4 regions of the Pseudomonas sp. OTU750018 genome follow, and region 3 is predicted to be linked to each of the others. Evidence: riboswitches for the same ligand, from Rfam matches in the RefSeq annotation. Region 3 holds a riboswitch; each other region holds the start of a gene.
What was found. Region 3 has a riboswitch for cobalamin ahead of cobG (precorrin-3B synthase). Riboswitches for the same ligand answer to the same signal wherever they lie in the genome.
Positions count from the first base shown of each region.

Region 1 (2,195 bases), on a different contig from region 3:
CAAGCTGGAGCCGATCAACGCGCCGGCCGCTCCCAAACAAACCAGCGGCCCGAAATACTCCAGCGTGTTCGGCCAATGGCTATGCGATATGGCCGCGACAGATCCGCGCCTAGTCGGTATCACCCCTGCGATGAAAGAAGGCTCGGACCTGGTGGCGTTCAGCGAACGTTATCCCGAGCGCTATTTCGACGTGGCCATCGCCGAACAGCATGCCGTGACCCTGGCGGCCGGCATGGCCTGCGACGGTGCCAAACCGGTGGTGGCGATCTATTCGACCTTCCTGCAACGCGCCTATGACCAGCTGATCCACGATGTGGCCGTGCAGCACCTCGATGTACTGTTCGCCATTGACCGCGCCGGCTTGGTCGGTGAAGACGGTCCGACCCACGCCGGCAGCTTCGACATTGCCTACCTGCGCTGCATCCCCGGCATGCTGGTGATGACACCCAGCGATGAGAACGAACTGCGCCGTATGCTCACCACCGGTCACCTGTTCAATGGCCCGGCCGCCGTCCGTTATCCGCGTGGTAGCGGTCCGAATGCCGCCATCGAGCCGGGCCTGGAACCGCTGGAAATCGGCAAGGGCATCGTTCGCCGCAACGGCAAAAAAACCGCCCTGCTGGTCTTTGGCGTACAACTGGCCGAAGCCCTCAAGGTCGGCGAAGTGCTGGATGCCACGGTGGTCGATATGCGCTTTGTCAAACCGCTGGACGAAGCCCTGGTACGCCAGCTGGCGGCCAGCCATGAACTGCTGGTGACCATCGAAGAGAACAGCGTGATGGGCGGTGCCGGCAGCGCGGTCAGCGAGTTTCTCGCTCACGCCGACATCCTCAAGCCGGTGCTGCATCTGGGGCTGCCGGACTACTACGTCGAGCACGCCAAGCCCGCGCAGATGCTCGCCGAATGTGGATTGGATGCCGCCGGTATCGAGGCTGCCGTCCGCGCACGCCTTGCCATGCTTTCTGCATGAGCACCGCTCATCCAGAGCTGAGCCAGGCTTGCTTGTAATTCATTCACCCGCGCATTAAGGTGCGCGGCGTTTTACTTCCGCCAAGGTGCGCCCTTCCACAGTGAAGCGGCGTTAAACGGGAAGCCGGTGCGCTCACGAAGAGCAACCCCGGCGCTGCCCCCGCAACGGTAATCGACCGCAGAGTCGTTCTGCACGTCACCTCAACGCCACTGGGTTATCCCGGGAAGGCGAGGCGGCGCACGTCGAGAGCCCGGAGACCGGCCTTGCTGGATGTGACTGGTGTTGCGGAGGGCATCACCGTCAAGCTCAGGCTGCGCCAGCGCGCCCGTTCTTGCCCCTGCCCTCCTCAAAAGTCGTTTGATCTTTTGAGGATTCTCTACGTGAAATTGTCCCGTCTTACCCTGGCTGTGGCGCTTGCACCTGGCCTGGCGCTGGCTGCTGAAGCGACGCAGCCCTATCAAGCCCAGCCGCTGGTGATTACCCGTGCCACACCGCTGCAAACCCCGGCACCGGCTAGCGTCGCCGTGATCAGCCGTGAGCAGATCGAAATTAGCGCTGCCAGCAGCTTGGTGGATGTGCTGCGCACCCAGGCGGGGCTGCAAATTCAAGACACGCTCGGCGACGGCAATCGGGTCTCTTTGAGCTTTCGTGGCTTCGGCGCTAATGCGGCGAATAACACCTTGGTATTGGTGGATGGCCGCCGGCTGAACAACCCCAGCCAGGAAGCCGCCAACCTCAATAGCGTGCCGCTGAGCAATATCGAACGAATCGAGATTATCCGCGGCGCCGGCAGCGTGCTGTACGGCGACCAAGCCGTGGGCGGGGTGATCAATATCATCACCCGTCAGCCCAGCGAGAATGAAGGCTACCTTGAGACCAGTCGCGGCAGCCATGATCTGGAAGCATACCGTGGGCATTTCAACCAACAGCTGGGGCACGGCTTATCGCTCTACGGCAGCGGCGAGTCCCGACATACGGATGGCTATCGCGACAACAACAATGCCAGCTACAGCAATGCCTTTGGCCGCTTGCGCTACGACCATGACAATGGCTGGGCGCTGTACGAGCAGCAGAGCATTGATGACGAGTTGCGCTACCCAGGCCGCCTGACCGAAACGCAACGCCGCGCTGACCGTAAAGCCGCAGGCTCACCGCAGGACTTCAACGACAGCAAGACTCAAGTGCAGCGCCTGGCCTTCCAGCAGAATCTGGGTACGCACTGGAC
Region 1 is NZ_JAAPAU010000004.1:64,660-66,854, reverse strand. Features, by position in the region: gene dxs (1-deoxy-D-xylulose-5-phosphate synthase) at 1-970, shown strand, start outside; cobalamin riboswitch at 1,037-1,250, shown strand; gene HCI85_RS19130 (TonB-dependent receptor) at 1,351-2,195, shown strand, end outside.
Region 1: it holds a riboswitch for cobalamin, as region 3 does, so the genes downstream of both, HCI85_RS19130 (TonB-dependent receptor) here and cobG (precorrin-3B synthase) in region 3, are expected to answer to the same signal.

Region 2 (2,195 bases), on a different contig from region 3:
CGCAACCCGACGACCGGGGCCACTCTGGAGCGCAAGGCGCTGTTCCACCGGCAGAACCTTAACGCTGCAGCGGCAGCGCCAAGCAGTAGTCCAAGTAGCAGCGCCACACGCGATCCGGCGCTGATCGGCACCTGGGTACACGAGAAGATCATCAACAGCGGCGGTGCCAATTTCGCTTCAATGACCACCCAGATGATTCTGCAACTGAGTGATGACGGCAGCGTTTCGCAGTGGACGCGCAGTGTGGCAGGTGGCGCTGATTGGAACTACGACAGCCCTGGCGAGCTGCAATACAGCGGCCGCTGGCAGAGCAACAACGGCTTGTTGGAAGTGCAGATGCAGGGTCGCAGTGACTATCAGCCTGCCGCCTACTATCGCTTCAGTGACCAGTACCTGGTCACTGAGAGCAACACCGGCAAGCTGATCTGGCAGCGCCGCCAGTAGTCAATCAGGCCGACTGATGCAGACGCGTGTTGAACAGCGGCCCACGGCTATAAGCGGACAGTGCCTTGGCAGCGGCCAGCACACCCAGATCAACCAGTGGCTCGATCAGGATCACGCTCATATAGGCCAGACCAAAACTACCCACGGCCGCCAGGTTCTCACCGGAGAAACCGTTGCCATAGAACGCCCAGAAGCCGACCCAGGCGACGATGCCACCCTGATAGGCGGTCGACAGCGCCAACGCCTGTTTGTAGGAGAGGTCTACATAGGCGGTGCCCGGCGCGATAATGCGCTTGGCCAGCACACTGATCGCCCACAGCGGCACCAGCAGCGTGGTGACGTTCATGCCGTACTGCGGCAGGTCAAACTGAGCAAACAGCAGCCCCTGCAGTAATAAGCCGAGCGCCAGACCAACAGCCGTGGCACCCGCGCCAAACAGCAGCAGCAGTGTCGAGCCGAGGATCAGGTGCACCTCGGAAACCCCGACCGCATGGTGCGGAAAGACCTCGAAGAAGCAGAACACCAAGGCGGTGGTTAGCAGGCTACGCAGCGCTAAGGCGGCAGCGCCACCGTTGCTGCGTACGCTGTCGAGGGCAAGTTTGGCCGTAAGGCCAAAGGCACCTGCGGCGGTTGCATAACTGAGGAAGAGTTTGGCGCCAGTAACGACTTCTGGTTCGATGTGCATAGCGATTCCTGTACCGCGCCCACCGCGCGATGATCCGGATTGAGGGGATGGGCATAAGCGCCCGACTTCGATGGCAGGTCTCCTGGCTCACGGCTTGATACTCCACCCGCCTTCCCAACCTTGCGGTCAGTGGCATCTGGGCGTCGCTCGCCGTTTACAGTTGCGGGGGCAGCCATGGCTTCGGCACCGGTTGTGGTGCTTTCCATGTTCCCTTTTCATCCAGTCGCATCACACGGGCTGGAACCATCGGCGGCCACCTTACCCGGCGGCCGCGGGAAATGACAGAGCCTGGCGTTTACCGCGCAGGTAAACCAACGGACTGAGTAGCGCCTGACGCCGTATGGAGCAAGCAAGTGAAGACACCACTGGCGTTGGCGCACAGCAGCCCCTGAGCATCGTGCAGCGTGGCCTGTACCGCGACATGTCGCCCTTCGCGCTGCTGCACGCGGGCTTCGGTTCGCAGCGGCAAAGCCGCAAGACCAATCGGGCGCAGGTAATTCACCTGCAGGCTGGCGGTCACGTAGACCTCCTCGGCACAGGCTTGCGAATACACCGCCAACCCCAACGCCGCATCGAACAGCGTGGCGGTGTAGCCGCCATGCACACCGCCAAGCGGATTGAAGTGCACAGCCGGCGGCTGACTGCTGAAGCTCGCCACCCCGGCTGCGGCCTGCAGCTGAGCGATACCGTAGTCCGCACCGATATCACCGGCCAGCCAGGCCTTTAATCGCTCAAAGAGACTGCTGTGCATGCTCAGGCCTCAGATCAGGTGCGGCGTACTGCGCACCACCAGCGCCTCGACATTCACCCCACGCGGCAGAGTGCCGTAGACCCGGCCGCCCTGCCCGCCCAAACGGCTGGCTATAAAGGCATCGCTTACCACCGAATTGCCGGCTTCCAGCAGCAGCTTGGCCTGTAGCGCCAGGGCCACGTCTTCGGTCAACTGACGGGCGCGGTACTGGATATCAGCGGTGTCGCGAAAGTCCGCCTGCAGCTTGGCGATATGCGCCTTGAGGCGGGCATCAGCATGACCGTCACCGAGTTCATCGAACAGTGCATCGAGCAC
Region 2 is NZ_JAAPAU010000001.1:1,029,346-1,031,540, forward strand. Features, by position in the region: gene HCI85_RS04990 (hypothetical protein) at 1-444, shown strand, start outside; gene HCI85_RS04995 (energy-coupling factor ABC transporter permease) at 449-1,129, opposite strand; cobalamin riboswitch at 1,185-1,392, opposite strand; gene HCI85_RS05000 (PaaI family thioesterase) at 1,425-1,880, opposite strand; gene HCI85_RS05005 (acyl-CoA dehydrogenase family protein) at 1,890-2,195, opposite strand, start outside.
Region 2: it holds a riboswitch for cobalamin, as region 3 does, so the genes downstream of both, HCI85_RS04995 (energy-coupling factor ABC transporter permease) here and cobG (precorrin-3B synthase) in region 3, are expected to answer to the same signal.

Region 3 (2,195 bases):
ATCGGCACCCGCCACAAAGTCGATTGCCAGCAGATTGAGATCGGCCACGCGCGGCAATGCCCAATCGCTGGCCAGACCATCGATGCGCCGTTCCTGATCGCCGCCCAGGTGCTCCAGCACGGTCAAACGGCTGGGACCAAAACCGCGTTCACGTAGCAACTCGGCCACGGCTGCCGGGCTGTCGCCGTCATTGCTCAACAGCAGCAGCCGCGCGCCTGGGAAAACCTGCGCCTGCACCGCCGCCAACGGCCGCGCCACCAGCGACAGCACGGTCACTTCTTGCAGTGGCCAACCCAGGCGAGCAGCAGCCAGTGAGACGGATGAGGGCGCAGAAAATACCCGCAATTCCTCAGCCGGCAGCTGCCGCGCCAGGCTCGCGCCAACGCCATAGAACAGCGGATCACCGCTGGCCAGTACACACACCGACGTACCACGCCGCGCCAGCACCGGCTCCAGGCTAAAGGGGCTCGGCCACAGCTCATGCTGCCCCGGCAGATCAGCAGGCAATAGCGCCAACTGGCGGGCACCGCCGACGATGCAATGCGCCTCGCTCAGCGCCAACCGCGCCGCCGCACCCAGGCCGGCGTAGCCGTCTTCACCTATACCCACCAGGGTTAACCAAGCCGTCATGCGCTTTCCTCAAACCGTCATCAGCGCGCCGCCCGACCAGCTGGCTGTCGTGCCTGCGCGCAAAGCGGGCATAATAGCGCCTTCGTCGGTGCCCGCCGCCATTGTGCATAGGGCCTAAGAGGGAACACGGTTAAACCGTGGCTGCCCCCGCAACTGTAAACAGCGAGTCTGCCGCAACTGTGCCACTGGGTAACCGGGAAGGCCGCGGCAGATTAAGACCTGTCAGCCAGGAGACCTGCCGACGACGCTAGTCGCGAGTGCCAACATCGGGCGGGGTGTACCGATGCCATGAAATCCCCTGTGGGCGGATTTCGCTGGTTCGGTCGCCGCGTCTTTGTTGCTGGTGACCCTTTTTGCGCGACCGTCCAACCTCCGCCGACCTGCCCGACCCACGTCCTAGCGCGTGTCCCGGCCTGCTGCGTATCGTTCCGGCGCTGGACGGCGGCATCTGCCGGGTCAAGCTGGCCGGCGGCGTGATCACCAGCCAACAGGCACGCGCCATCGCCGAGGCAGCCGAACACTGCGCCAGCGGTGTGCTGGAGCTGACCAACCGCAGCAATCTGCAGATTCGTGGCGTGTTGCCCGGCCAGCAAGCCGAGTTGATCGAGCGCCTGCTCGCCGCCGACCTCGGCCCCAGCAACCCGGCCGCCGACGATGTGCGCAACCAGCTGCTCAGCCCCGCCGCCGGCCTCGATCCGCATGCCGTACTCGACACCCGCCCGCTGGCCGCCGCGCTGCTTGAGCTGCTGCAAACCACCCCGACGCTGCATGGGCTGTCGGCCAAGTTCGCCCTGCAGCTGGACGGCGGCGAAGCCCTGGCGATGCTCGAACACCCCCACGATATCTGGCTAAGCGCCCTGCCCGGCACGCCGGCCCGACTGGTCTTTGGCCTGGCCGGCTGCCCGGGTGATCCGCCACTAGGCGTGGTCGACGCAGAGCAAGCCGTGCCGATGATCGAGCAACTGCTCAGGCTTTTCCTCGAACTGGCCGGCAGCGAATACAGCCGTATGCGCCAGCTGCTCTCCGTGACTCCAGCCCGCCAGTTGCTGCAACAGCTACAGGCGCGACTGCCCTTCGCCCTGCAAGCGGCCCCACTCAGTTGGCAGCGCACCTCGATCCACCCACATCCAGTACTCGGCATTTATCCACAGCAGCAAGCCGGCCTGCGCATGGTCGCCGCCTCCTCACGTGTGGGCCGGATTAACGCTGCGCAACTCAACGCCCTGGCCGATCTGGCCGAGCACTACGGTGATGCCAGCCTGCGCCTGACACCCTGGCAGGGTCTGCTGCTGCCGAATATCCCAGAGCACTCGGCAGACAACCTGCTGCACGCACTGGGCGAACTGGGCCTGCTGATCGATGCGCAGGAACCACTTAGCAATCTGATCGCCTGCACCGGGTCAACCGCCTGCGCCAAGGGCCTGGCCGACAGCAAAGCCGACGCCTTGCTGCTCGCCAAGCGCCTGCGCGCCAGCACAGCGCGGCCGCAGGTGCATCTCAGCGCCTGCCCACGCTCCTGCGCCGCCGCGCACACCGCGCCCTTTACCCTGCTGGCCAGCAGCGCC
Region 3 is NZ_JAAPAU010000003.1:27,674-29,868, forward strand. Features, by position in the region: gene cbiE (precorrin-6y C5,15-methyltransferase (decarboxylating) subunit CbiE) at 1-630, opposite strand, end outside; cobalamin riboswitch at 700-887, shown strand; gene cobG (precorrin-3B synthase) at 984-2,195, shown strand, end outside.

Region 4 (2,195 bases), on a different contig from region 3:
TATCGGCACTGGCAGCCAAGGCATCGGCGGCGGCATCCAGACGGGCATCCAGGTCGAGCAGTTCGCCCGCCTGAACCAGGCCGAGATGGCGGCTCGGTAAACCGACCTCGGCGCTGCGCGGTAGCGCGCCGTACCAGCGAATCGAGGCTGGCAGCGCATCACGCAGAATCTCGCCATGCCGCGCACTGCCAACCCGATTACCGAGCACGCCAGAAAACGGCAAATCCGCCTGGAAGGTCGCCAGTCCATGGGCCATAGCGCCAAAGGTCTGCGCCATGGCCGAACCGTCGATCACCGCCAGCACCGGCACACCAAAGTGCCGGGCCAAATCGGCTGCCGAAGGCGTGCCATCGAACAGGCCCATCACCCCTTCAATCAGAATCAGGTCAGCCTCACCCGCCGCCTCCCAGAGCAGACGACGACTCTCGGCTTCACCGACCATCCACAGGTCGAGCTGATACACCGGCGCGCCGCTGGCGCGAGCAAGAATCATCGGGTCAAGAAAGTCCGGGCCGCACTTGAACACCCGCACGCGCTTGCCCTGGCGTGCATGCAAGCGCGCCAAGGCTGCGGTGACCGTGGTTTTACCCTGACCGGAGGCCGGTGCAGCGATCAATAACGCGGGGCAAGAGTGGGCGCTGTTCAAAACTCCACGCCCTTCTGCGCCTTAACCCCGGCCTTGAACGCATGCTTGACCAGGCTCATCTCGGTCACGGTATCCGCTGCCTCGATCATCCCCGGCAACGCGCCACGACCGGTTACCACCACATGCTGTAGCAGCGGCCGCGCTTCGATGTCGGCGAGCACCGCGTCGAGTTCCAGATAACCGTACTTCAGGGCGATATTCAGCTCGTCGAGCACCACCAGACCGATGGCCGGGTCATTCAGCAGCTGCGCCGCCACCGTCCAGGCTTCGCGCGCCTTGTCGATATCACGCTGGCGATCCTGGGTCTCCCAGGTAAAGCCTTCGCCCATCACGTGGTAGCTGACTTCATCGGGAAAACGGCGAAAGAAGGCTTCTTCGCCTGTGCTGGCTGCACCCTTGATAAATTGCACCACGCCCACTTTGAGGCCGTGGCCCAGGGCGCGGGCAACCATGCCGAAGGCGCTGCTGCTCTTGCCCTTGCCATTACCGCTGTGCACCAGCAGCAGGCCGTACTCATCCTGGGCCTGGGCAATCTTTTCATCGATAAGGGCTTTCTTGCGGGCCATGCGCGCCTTGTGCCGGGCGTCACGTTCAATCGATTCAGTCATCGCATGCTCCACCGCCACAGGGCGATCTGGCTGGAAAAAGCATGCGGGGATAGGGAAAGCGCGGGCCTGCGCACAGCGCACACCACACGCCAGCCATCGCCCTCCGCGATGCCGTGGACTGCAGCAGGCCGGTCTCCGGGCTTGTGAGCGAGCCGAATGGCTCACGACCGCACCTTCCCATGCATCACGCACAGTGGTTCTTGCGGCGTTTGACTCACTTACCGTTGCGGGGGCAGCGTCGGAATAGCGGGCGTTCACACGCACAGCGCACCGACTTCCCTGTTTCACCCCGCACACGCAATGCGTTGGGGGCACCTGCTACAAGGCGCGAAGGTTAGAGAGTTCATGATTAAGCGTCAAACGAATGCGCCATTTGGCGCAGACTGCTTAAGCCACCAGGGTTACTTGGCCTGACACTTCATCTCGGGCGAGCCATAGCCCCACACCACGGTCGCCTCCCCCTGGTGCTCCCAGAATGATTCGTTGCGCCCCTGATATTTGCTGCCGCTGGCTGCAGGCTGCTGATACATCAACGACACGCTGTCAGCAAACTCGGCCACCAGGGTCCCAGGCTCGGTGGGGTAGTAGGTGACGATGACTTCCTTGGCCGGCAGACCATCGCATTGAAAACGCACCGGACCGGTCCCTTTCAGTAACGCGTAGCGCGCCTGCAATTCGGCAATCCGCAGGCGATAGCTCTCGGCTACGCACTGCTCACGGTCAGCGGCCTTCCAGCAGTCATTGCGGCCTTTTATCCAACCTCTCTGCTCAGCCTTGAGTACCGGTGGATGCTGGTTTATGGCCTTGGCCGACGCCTGCTGATAAACATTCGACATTTTCTGATCAAGCTCGGCCAGAGCAGGCGCCTGACAAATCAGCTCCTCGATACTGCCAGCCTCAACCTTGGTACAGCTGAACGATGGCTCAGCCGCCTGCAGGGT
Region 4 is NZ_JAAPAU010000002.1:589,967-592,161, forward strand. Features, by position in the region: gene HCI85_RS11525 (cobyrinate a,c-diamide synthase) at 1-646, opposite strand, end outside; gene cobO (cob(I)yrinic acid a,c-diamide adenosyltransferase) at 643-1,254, opposite strand; cobalamin riboswitch at 1,364-1,588, opposite strand; gene HCI85_RS11535 (MliC family protein) at 1,656-2,195, opposite strand, start outside.
Region 4: it holds a riboswitch for cobalamin, as region 3 does, so the genes downstream of both, cobO (cob(I)yrinic acid a,c-diamide adenosyltransferase) here and cobG (precorrin-3B synthase) in region 3, are expected to answer to the same signal.